3 regions of the Pantoea sp. X-Soil-OKNW-713 genome follow, and region 1 is predicted to be linked to each of the others. Evidence: predicted binding sites of a transcription regulator. Region 1 holds the regulator's gene; each other region holds the start of a gene.
What was found. The regulator PurR, encoded in region 1, represses purine synthesis genes. The targets are predictions, from matches to a motif close to CANGCAAACGTTTGCNTG.
Positions count from the first base shown of each region.

Region 2: serA (phosphoglycerate dehydrogenase) is a predicted target of PurR. The motif match lies at 1,869-1,886, and genes of this name have one in related genera.
Region 3: AC6I8R_RS01825 (NCS2 family permease) is a predicted target of PurR. The motif match lies at 1,578-1,595, and genes of this name have one in related genera.

Region 1 covers NZ_AP035995.1:1,868,832-1,871,970, forward strand. The annotation lists gene punC (purine nucleoside transporter PunC) at 1-86, opposite strand, end outside; gene punR (DNA-binding transcriptional activator PunR) at 195-1,106, shown strand; gene purR (HTH-type transcriptional repressor PurR) at 1,103-2,128, opposite strand; gene cydH (cytochrome bd-I oxidase subunit CydH) at 2,414-2,503, shown strand; gene AC6I8R_RS08665 (C40 family peptidase) at 2,567-3,139, opposite strand, start outside.
Region 2 covers NZ_AP035995.1:3,588,345-3,591,483, forward strand. The annotation lists gene AC6I8R_RS16790 (5-formyltetrahydrofolate cyclo-ligase) at 1-470, shown strand, start outside; gene serA (phosphoglycerate dehydrogenase) at 551-1,789, opposite strand; gene rpiA (ribose-5-phosphate isomerase RpiA) at 2,069-2,728, opposite strand; gene AC6I8R_RS16805 (LysR family transcriptional regulator ArgP) at 2,888-3,139, shown strand, end outside.
Region 3 covers NZ_AP035995.1:403,669-406,807, forward strand. The annotation lists gene soxS (superoxide response transcriptional regulator SoxS) at 1-56, opposite strand, end outside; gene soxR (redox-sensitive transcriptional activator SoxR) at 140-616, shown strand; gene AC6I8R_RS01820 (glutathione S-transferase family protein) at 666-1,331, shown strand; gene AC6I8R_RS01825 (NCS2 family permease) at 1,685-3,034, shown strand.

The DNA.
Region 1 (3,139 bases):
AATGCCGGCAGGTACATATCCGTAGCAAGAAAGCCCAGCATGCTGAGTAAAGCAAGATAAGGCAGAAATCCTTTTGATGACAACATGGTAATTCTCTTTAGACAGGTAAACGCGGAGGAGTGTAAAAGCGTGCGCCAGGTTTTGTGAAACGCTAATATTTGCGCGGTGCTATCAAAAAATTTGCAGGCAAAAATATGTGGTCTGAATATGCGCTTGAAGTGGTAGATGCGGTGGCCCGCAGCGGTAGTTTTAGTGCGGCAGCACAAGAGTTACATCGGGTGCCTTCTGCCATCAGCTACACGGTACGGCAGCTCGAAACCTGGTTGGCGGTGCCGTTGTTCGAACGTCAGCATCGGGAAGTGGTGCTGACGGCGGCCGGGGAGCATTTTGTCCGGGAAGGGCGAAGTGTTATCAAAAAAATGCTGGCGACGCGGCGGCAGTGCCAGCAGTTGGCAAATGGCTGGCGTGGTCAGCTGAGTATCGCGGTGGATTGCATCGTTAAACCTCATCGCACCCGACAACTGGTGAAGGATTTCTACCGCCACTTTCCCGACATGGAGTTGATTATCAGTTATGAAGTGTTTAATGGTGTCTGGGATGCACTGGCCGATGGGCGGGTCGACGTAGCGATTGGGGCCACTCAGGCGATTCCGGTCGGTGGGCGTTTCGCCTTTCAGGATATGGGCGCGTTAAACTGGCGCTGTGTAGTCAGCCCCGATCATCCGTTGGCAAAAAGTACCTTGTTGGATGACGAGACGTTGCGGGCCTGGCCTTCTCTGGTGCTGGAAGACACTTCGCGGGCGTTGCCGCGGCGCATGACCTGGACGTTGGATAATCAACGCCGTCTGGTGGTGCCGGAATGGGAAACCGGCGTCGACTGCCTGCTGGCGGGACTCTGCGTAGGGATGGTGCCGGGCCATTTAGCCCGGCCATTGCTGGATAGCGGAGCATTAACCGAGTTACCGTTACCCACGCCGTTCCCGGATAGCCCATGCTGTGTCAGTTGGTCGGAACAACGTAATTCGCCGGCTCTGGGTTGGTTGCTGAGTTATCTCGGCGATGCCGAAACGCTCAACCATGAATGGTTGAGCGAAACGGAAACTTAGCGGCGGTAGTCGCGGAACGGGCCGTCAGCGACTGAACGGCGTTCAATCAGCGTTGGTTGAACTTCAATGGTTTGCGGTTCTTCACGTTTGCTGGTGATACGATCCAGCAGCATTTCCAACGCTTTTTCGCCTAACTGAGCTTTAGGTTGATGAACAGTGGTCAGCGCCGGCGTGAAATAACGCGCGTTGCGCACGTTGTCATAGCCGATCACGGAGATATCCTGCGGGACCCGCAGGCCCATTTCATCCGCAGCACAGATCGCGCCCATCGCCATGATATCGCCACCGCAGAACACGGCAGTCGGGCGTTGCTTCTGATTGAGGATCTGCTGCATCGCCTGATAACCGGATTCCGGTTCAAAATCGCCCTGCACAATCCACTCGGGCCGCACGGTGATGCCTGCCTCATTCAGCGCCTGCATGAAACCGGCATGGCGGCCACCGCCGGTGTTGCGCTCCATTTGTCCGGGGATGGCACCAATGTCGCGATGACCGCGTTCAATCAGGTAACGCCCGGCGAGATAGCCGCCCTGAAACGCATTGTCCTGCACCGTATCGGTAAAATCGCCACGCGATGCGCCCCAGTCCATCACCACCATCGGGATATTACGGTTCTCTTCCAGCATGGTCAGCAGGTCGTCGGGGTATTCAGAACACATCACCAACAGGCCATCGACACGCTTCTGCGCCATCATCGACAGATATGCGCGCTGTTTTTGCAGGTCGTTATGCGCATTGCCCAGGATCAGCGTGTAGCCGCGATCGAAACAGTGGTTTTCCACCGCCTCGATAATCTCGGCGAAATAGGGGGCTTCACTGGAGGTGGCCAGCAACCCCAGCGTTTTGGTGTGGTTGACTTTCAGGCTGCGCGCCACGGCGCTGGGCGAGTAATGCAGCTCTTTGATCGCTTCCCATACGGCGTTACGCGTCTCTTCCGCGACAAAACGCGTCTTGTTGATGACATGCGAAACCGTGGTGGTGGAGACACCGGCGCGTTTCGCCACATCTTTAATTGTTGCCATGAAAATGGTACTCCCGGGCTTATCGCAACTAACTGATAAGTATATTGTTAAACGTTTGCGTCTGCTAATGGTTTTGCGCCCCGATTTTCGGGGCGAATGGCGAAGAAAAAGACATTAACACCTGGTCAATAACACTTTAACTTGCCGCAAACACAGCGTGCGCAAAATCTGTTGCGCAACGAAAGGCGGCGATTCTAGCAAGCTGGCGCGGATAAGACGAGATTTTTGCCGGAGGCTGTGAGAAAATTACGATAACCCTTCATTTATTGTGACTAAGGAGTTGTGATGAGTACAGACCTGAAACTGGCGCTGTTTACCACTGTGGGCGCGCTACTAATGATTATCGTGTTCAGCTTCACCGCGATCCTTCATTAATAAAAAAGCCGGACCTGAAAATCAGGGTCCGGCTTGTTGTTTTATCGGGTATCGGGCGTTTTTTTAGCGGATGGTTTTGGGGGTCATCATACGGCGTGCCCCGACGTAGTGTTTCAGCCAGTAATCCTCACCCAATGCACTGATTTGAATATCTTTACCGGTACGAGGCGACTGGATAAATTTGCCATTGCCAAGATAAACACCCACATGATCGGCAGTGCCGCGATTATTGATGCGGAAGAACACCAAATCCCCTTTCTCCAGCATATCGCGCTTAATCGGTGCCGCATCCCGCAGGTGATACATTTCGTTGGCGGTGCGCGGGAATTTATATTTAACCAGGTCTTTATAGGCGTACCACACCAGACCGCTGCAATCGAAACCGGTATGCGGTGAAGTGCCACCCCATTGGTATGGTTTACCAATCTGCCCCATCAGCTTGTTCATCGCGGTTTCGCGTGCTTTCTGATAGCGCTGACGGTGAGAATTGCTCATCTTGATGGTGGTCAAATCGCGGTCATCGTCCTGCTTCGCGCTTCTCTTCGCCAGACGTTGGTGACCATATTTTTTTGACGGTGATTTCAGCAGGGCTTTCTTGCTGCGGGTTTTATGCAGCGCCGTTTCCATTTTCGGCTG
Region 2 (3,139 bases), 1.7 Mb from region 1:
ATTTTGCGCCCATCAGCAATGCCGAACGTATTGCGTTGTTCCTGTCCGTTGATGGGGAGTTGAATACTCGCCCACTCATCGCCAAGCTCTGGCAACAGAAAAAACAGGTTTTCCTGCCGGTGCTGCACCCTTTCGCCCCCGGAAATTTACTGTTCCTGCGCTACACACCCGACACGCCACTCAGCCCGAATAAATTAAGCATCCCGGAACCGCCGCTGGATATCACCCAAATGGTCACCCTTGATCAGCTGGACGTGGTGATGGTGCCATTAGTCGCGTTCGACCAAAGCGGGCAGCGATTGGGTATGGGAGGAGGTTTTTACGATCGCACGCTACAAAACTGGCAGCAGCATGGTTTTCTACCGGTGGGGATTGCGCATGACTGTCAGCATGTTGAAACGCTGCCAGTAGCGACCTGGGATGTGCCGTTGCCGGTGGTGATTACACCGTCGAAATTGTGGCAGTGGTGATTTGCGCGATAAATCGCGCCGCTACGATAATTCCGTATCAGTAGCGGCGCGATTCATCGCGCGATTAAGTGCGTTTTAAATCAGTACAGCAAGCGCGCGCGAATGGTGCCCGGAATTGCCTTCATCAGTTGCAGCGCTTTATCCGCCACATCCTGCTGTGCATCGATATCGATTACCACGTAGCCCATCAGCGGCGAGGTTTGCAGATACTGGGCGGCAATGTTGATGCCCTGCTCGGCAAAAATCTGGTTGATGGCGGTCAGTACACCCGGACGGTTTTCGTGAATGTGCAACAGGCGACTGGCGCTGGCGGCATGCATCGGCAACGACACTTCCGGGAAGTTAACGGCAGACAGGGTTGAACCGTTGTCAGAATACTTCGCCAACTTGCCAGAGACTTCCAGACCGATGTTTTCCTGCGCTTCCTGCGTCGAACCACCGATATGTGGCGTCAGAATCACGTTATCGAATTCACACAGCGGTGAATTGAACGGATCGCTGTTGGTCGCTGGTTCCACAGGGAACACGTCAATCGCCGCACCCGCCAGATGTTTGTTGGACAAGGCATCGCACAGCGCCGGAATATCAATCACCGTACCGCGTGCGGCGTTAATCAGCAGCGCACCTGGCTTCATCAGCGCCAGTTCGGCGGCACTGATCATATTCTGCGTTGATGGGGTTTCCGGTACGTGCAGGCTGACCACATCACTCATGTTGAGCAGGTCAGACAGGTGACGCACCTGTGTGGCGTTGCCCAGCGGCAGTTTGTTCTCGATATCGTAGAAAAACACATGCATGCCAAGGCTTTCCGCCAGCACACCGAGTTGCATACCGATATGGCCATAGCCGATGATACCCAGCTTCTTGCCACGAGCTTCATAGGAACCCGCTGCAATTTTATTCCAGATACCGCGGTGCGCTTTGGCGTTCGCTTCCGGGATGCCACGCAGCATCAGCAGCATTTCACCAATCACCAGTTCGGCAACCGAACGGGTGTTGGAGAACGGGGCATTAAATACCGGCACGCCACGTTTTGCTGCTGCATTCAGGTCAACCTGGTTGGTGCCGATACAGAAGCAGCCAACCGCAACCAGTTTTTCAGCCGCAGCGAAAATCTCTTCGGTCAGTTGGGTACGGGAACGGATACCAATGAAGTGTGCGTCACGAACGGAGGACTTCAGCGTCTCCGCATCCAGTGCACCTTTGTGGAATTCGATGTTGGTGTAACCTGCTGCGCGCAGGTTATCCAGCGCACTCTGATGGACACCTTCCACCAGCAGGAACTTAATCTTGTCTTTTTCCAGTGATAACTCTGCCATTTCCCGACCCTATTCAGAATTCAACGAGGGCTGCCATAAGCCAGCCTTCTGTCAAAATATCAAAAAATTCGTTTGCAGCAAGACAATCGATTGCCTCGACCTCAGCACGCGTCAGCGCTACGGCAGCACAATGCCGTACAAAATCGGGATATGCGTACAGAGCGAAGAATGAACCTGCTGTTGATGACTGTTTTGTGACATAAGTCACCGAATTTCAGCATACGAAGAAAAGATGTTTTGCGTATGGAAATAAGCGGCGCTGCAACAGCGCCGGACAGATCATTTGGTAATGGTTTTTACGCCATCGGCAGTGCCGATCAGCGCGACATCAGCGCCGCGTGCTGCAAAAAGCCCTACCGTCACCACACCAGGCAGCGCATTGATGGCTTTTTCCAGCGCGATCGGATCGAGGATGCGTAGATTATGCACGTCGAGAATAATGTTGCCGTTATCGGTCACCACGTTCTGACGATATTCTGGCAGGCCGCCCAATTTCACCAGTTCACGCGCCACATAGGAACGCGCCATCGGGATCACTTCAACCGGCAGCGGAAAGTGGCCCAATACATCCACTTCTTTCGAGGCATCGGCAATACAGATAAATTTCTCAGCCACGGCGGAGACAATTTTCTCACGCGTCAGCGCCGCGCCGCCGCCTTTAATCATCTGCATCTGCGGATTGATCTCATCAGCACCGTCGACGTACACCGAGAGCGAATCCACTTCATTGAGATCAAACACATGAATGCCGAGGGATTTCAGTTTCTGCGTTGAGGCTTCCGAGCTGGAAACTGCGCCCTCAATTTGATGCTTAATCGAACCTAACGCATCAATAAAATGGGCAGCGGTCGAACCGGTGCCAACGCCAACAATGGTGCCCGGCTGCACATATTGCAGTGCTGCCCAACCTACCGCTTTTTTCAGTTCATCCTGGGTCATGGTATGTTTAAAACCTGTGCGACAACGAGGTGCGCGTAGTATAAAACAAGGCGGCGTAAAAAAGCGCGGCTGTTAAAGGCTTTGTAACTCAGTGCACAAAAACCATCTTTTGATTTTTTGTGGCATAGTACCCTCCATCCTGAACGAGAGAGAACAACAATGAAACGCCCGGATTATCGAACGCTTCAGGCGCTGGATGCTGTGATTCGTGAACGCGGCTTTGAGCGCGCCGCGCAAAAACTTTGTATTACGCAGTCTGCGGTGTCGCAGCGTATTAAACAGCTGGAAAATTTATTCGGTCAGCCGCTGCTGGTGCGTACCGTACCGCCGCGCCCGACGGAACAGGGGCAGAAGCTGCTGGCGTTGTTGCATCAGGTGGAGCTGCTGGAAGAGGAGTGGCTGGGTGATGAA
Region 3 (3,139 bases), 1.5 Mb from region 1:
TCCAGATTCTGATCGATCCAGTGAGTCAGTGAATGAATGATTTCCTCTTGCATCATAACCACATCCTTCTGAGTAGAGATTCGAAGTTTCAATGGGGAGCGAGTATAATTCCTCAAGTTAACTTGAGGTAAAGAGCGAAATGAAAAAAGAACGCAACTACCCGAAACCGGTGCTGACGCCGGGTGAAGTGGCGAAGCGCAGCGGTGTGGCGGTGTCGGCTTTGCACTTTTACGAAACCAAAGGATTGATCTCCAGTACGCGTAACAACGGCAACCAACGGCGTTACAGCCGTGATGTGCTGCGCCGCGTGGCGATCATTAAAATTGCGCAGCGCATCGGTATTCCCCTCGCCACAGTCAGCGACAGTCTGATGCATGTGCCGGCTAACAAGCGCATGTCGACCCAGGAATGGGATGCGCTGACGCAGCACTGGCGTGAGGAACTGGATAAACGCATCGAAACCCTGACGCGGCTGCGTAACGATCTTGATGGCTGTATCGGCTGTGGTTGCCTGTCAATGCGTGACTGTCCATTGCGTAACCCTGGCGACCGTTTGGGCGAGCAAGGTTCGGGGGCGGTTTTGCTCGATCCGCAACAGGACGAGCAGAAACGCTGAGGCGACATCATCTATACTTGCTGGTCCAACCATTGGTCAGGAAGCCATGATGATCACCGTTCACCATCTTGAAAATTCTCGTTCACATCGGGTGCTGTGGCTGCTGGAAGAGCTGTCAGTGCCTTATCAGATCAAACGTTACCAACGTGAAGGCACCCTGCTGGCGCCCGAGTCGTTGAAGAAAGTCCATCCTTTGGGGAAATCTCCGGTGATCACCGATGGCAATCGCGTGATCGCGGAATCCGGCGCAATCCTGGAGTATCTGGCCGACAAATATGACGCCGAATATCGATTAAAGCTGTCCGATGAAGATGCGCAAATTGCGGCGCGTTACTGGCTGCATTACGCCGAGGGGTCGTTGATGCCCTTGCTGGTGATGAAACTGGTGTTCGGGCAGTTGGGTAAAAAACCGGTGCCCTGGCTGTTGCGCCCGGCCGGTAAGGCTCTTAGCGCCGGGATCCAGAAAGCCTGGCTGAACAAGCAGTTGAAATTACATGGGGATGTGATTGAACAGCACCTGAGTCAGCACCCTTACTTCGCCGGTAATCGTTTTAGTATCGCCGATATTCAGATGAGTTTTCCGCTGCTGGCGATGCGTGCGCGTACCGGCCTGCGTGATATGCCTGCCAGTCAGCACTGGCTGGAAGGGCTGGAACAACGCGCCGCCTGGCAGCGGGCGATTGAGCAGGGCGGCCCGATCAATTTCAGCCAATAATCATGTTGCGCAACCTGGCTATCATTTGGTTGCGCAACAAAAACACGCATAAAAATTCCTATAATTTCCAGTCTGTTCCACTAAATCTGGCGTATGTCGGGGCAGCGGAACACCGTTGCATTTCTGTTATGCAATGAGGATTATCCTGTATCGATGCAGATTAGCAGTTGAAAATCTCAGGCCAATCACCGGATAATCGTTTGCCTTTTTTCTGAGTTCCCCCTTTTACGACCAGAAATACGCGACTACGTAAACGTTTGCGTTGTTTCTCCGTTGGAGAAACGTGCACCAGGATGGCAGGCAAACGTCAGTCGTGTGGCCACTCACAACAGCAAAAATTCAGAGGATTAATTATGTCTGGCGAATCTCGCCCGGCCAGTGGAAAACTGGACGGCTGGTTCAATATTTCAGCACGCGGCAGTAGCGTGCGTCAGGAAGTGCTGGCGGGCTTAACCACCTTCCTGGCGATGGTCTACTCCGTCATCGTGGTACCCGGTATGCTCGGCAAAGCGGGCTTCTCACCGACCGCGGTATTCGTCGCTACCTGTCTGGTGGCGAGTTTCGGTTCGATCATCATGGGGTTGTGGGCCAACCTGCCGATGGCGATTGGCTGCGCTATCTCGCTGACGGCGTTTACCGCCTTTAGCCTGGTGCTGGGTCAGCACATCAGCGTGCCGGTGGCGCTTGGTGCGGTGTTCCTGATGGGGCTGCTGTTCACCCTGATTTCCGTGACCGGCATCCGCGCATGGATTCTGCGCAACCTGCCAATGGGCGTGGCGCATGGTACCGGCATCGGTATTGGCCTGTTTCTGTTGCTGATCGCGGCTGACAGCGTTGGCCTGGTGGTGAAAAACCCGGCGGCGGGTTTGCCGGTTGAACTGGGCCACTTCGCCTCCTTCCCGGTGATTATGGCGCTGGTGGGTCTGGCGGCGATCTTCGGGCTGGAGAAACGCCGTGTCCCTGGCGGCATTTTGCTGACCATTGTGGCGATCTCGATTGTCGGACTGATTTTTGATCCATCAGTGAAATATCAGGGACTGTTTGCCATGCCGAGCCTGAAAGATGCCAGCGGTCAGTCGCTGGTGTTCAGCCTCGATATCATGGGCGCGCTCAAACCCGCAGTGCTGCCGACGGTGCTGGCGCTGGTGATGACGGCGGTGTTTGATGCTACCGGCACCATCCGGGCGGTGGCCGGTCAGGCTAATCTGCTGGATAAAGACGGCCAGATCATCAATGGTGGCCGCGCCCTGACCACCGACTCTGTCAGCAGCCTGTTTGCCGGTCTGGTGGGCGCTTCCCCGGCGGCGGTCTATATCGAATCGGCGGCTGGTACGGCGGCGGGCGGTAAAACCGGTCTGACGGCGGTGGTGGTGGGTCTGCTGTTCATGGTGATTCTGTTTATGTCGCCGCTGGCGTATCTGGTACCGGCGTATGCTACGGCTCCGGCGCTGATGTATGTCGGTCTGCTGATGCTCAGCAACGTGGCGAAAATCGATTTCAATGATTTCGTTGACGCCATGTCCGGCCTGCTGACGGCGGTGTTTATCGTGCTGACCTGCAACATCGTCACCGGCATTATGCTCGGCTTTGCGGCGTTGGTGATTGGTCGCCTGTTTGCCGGTGAGTGGCGTAAGCTGAATATCGGTACGGTGGTGATTGCTGTGGCATTGGTGGCTTTCTACGCCGGTGGCTGGGCCATCTGACCTGAAATTTTCCTGAAATCCGAATTATTCGCTTTCCTTGTACTGCCGCACGTCGGGTTTTCCCGTCGTGCGGCGTTTTGTTTTACACTTTCCTGCGCAACAAAC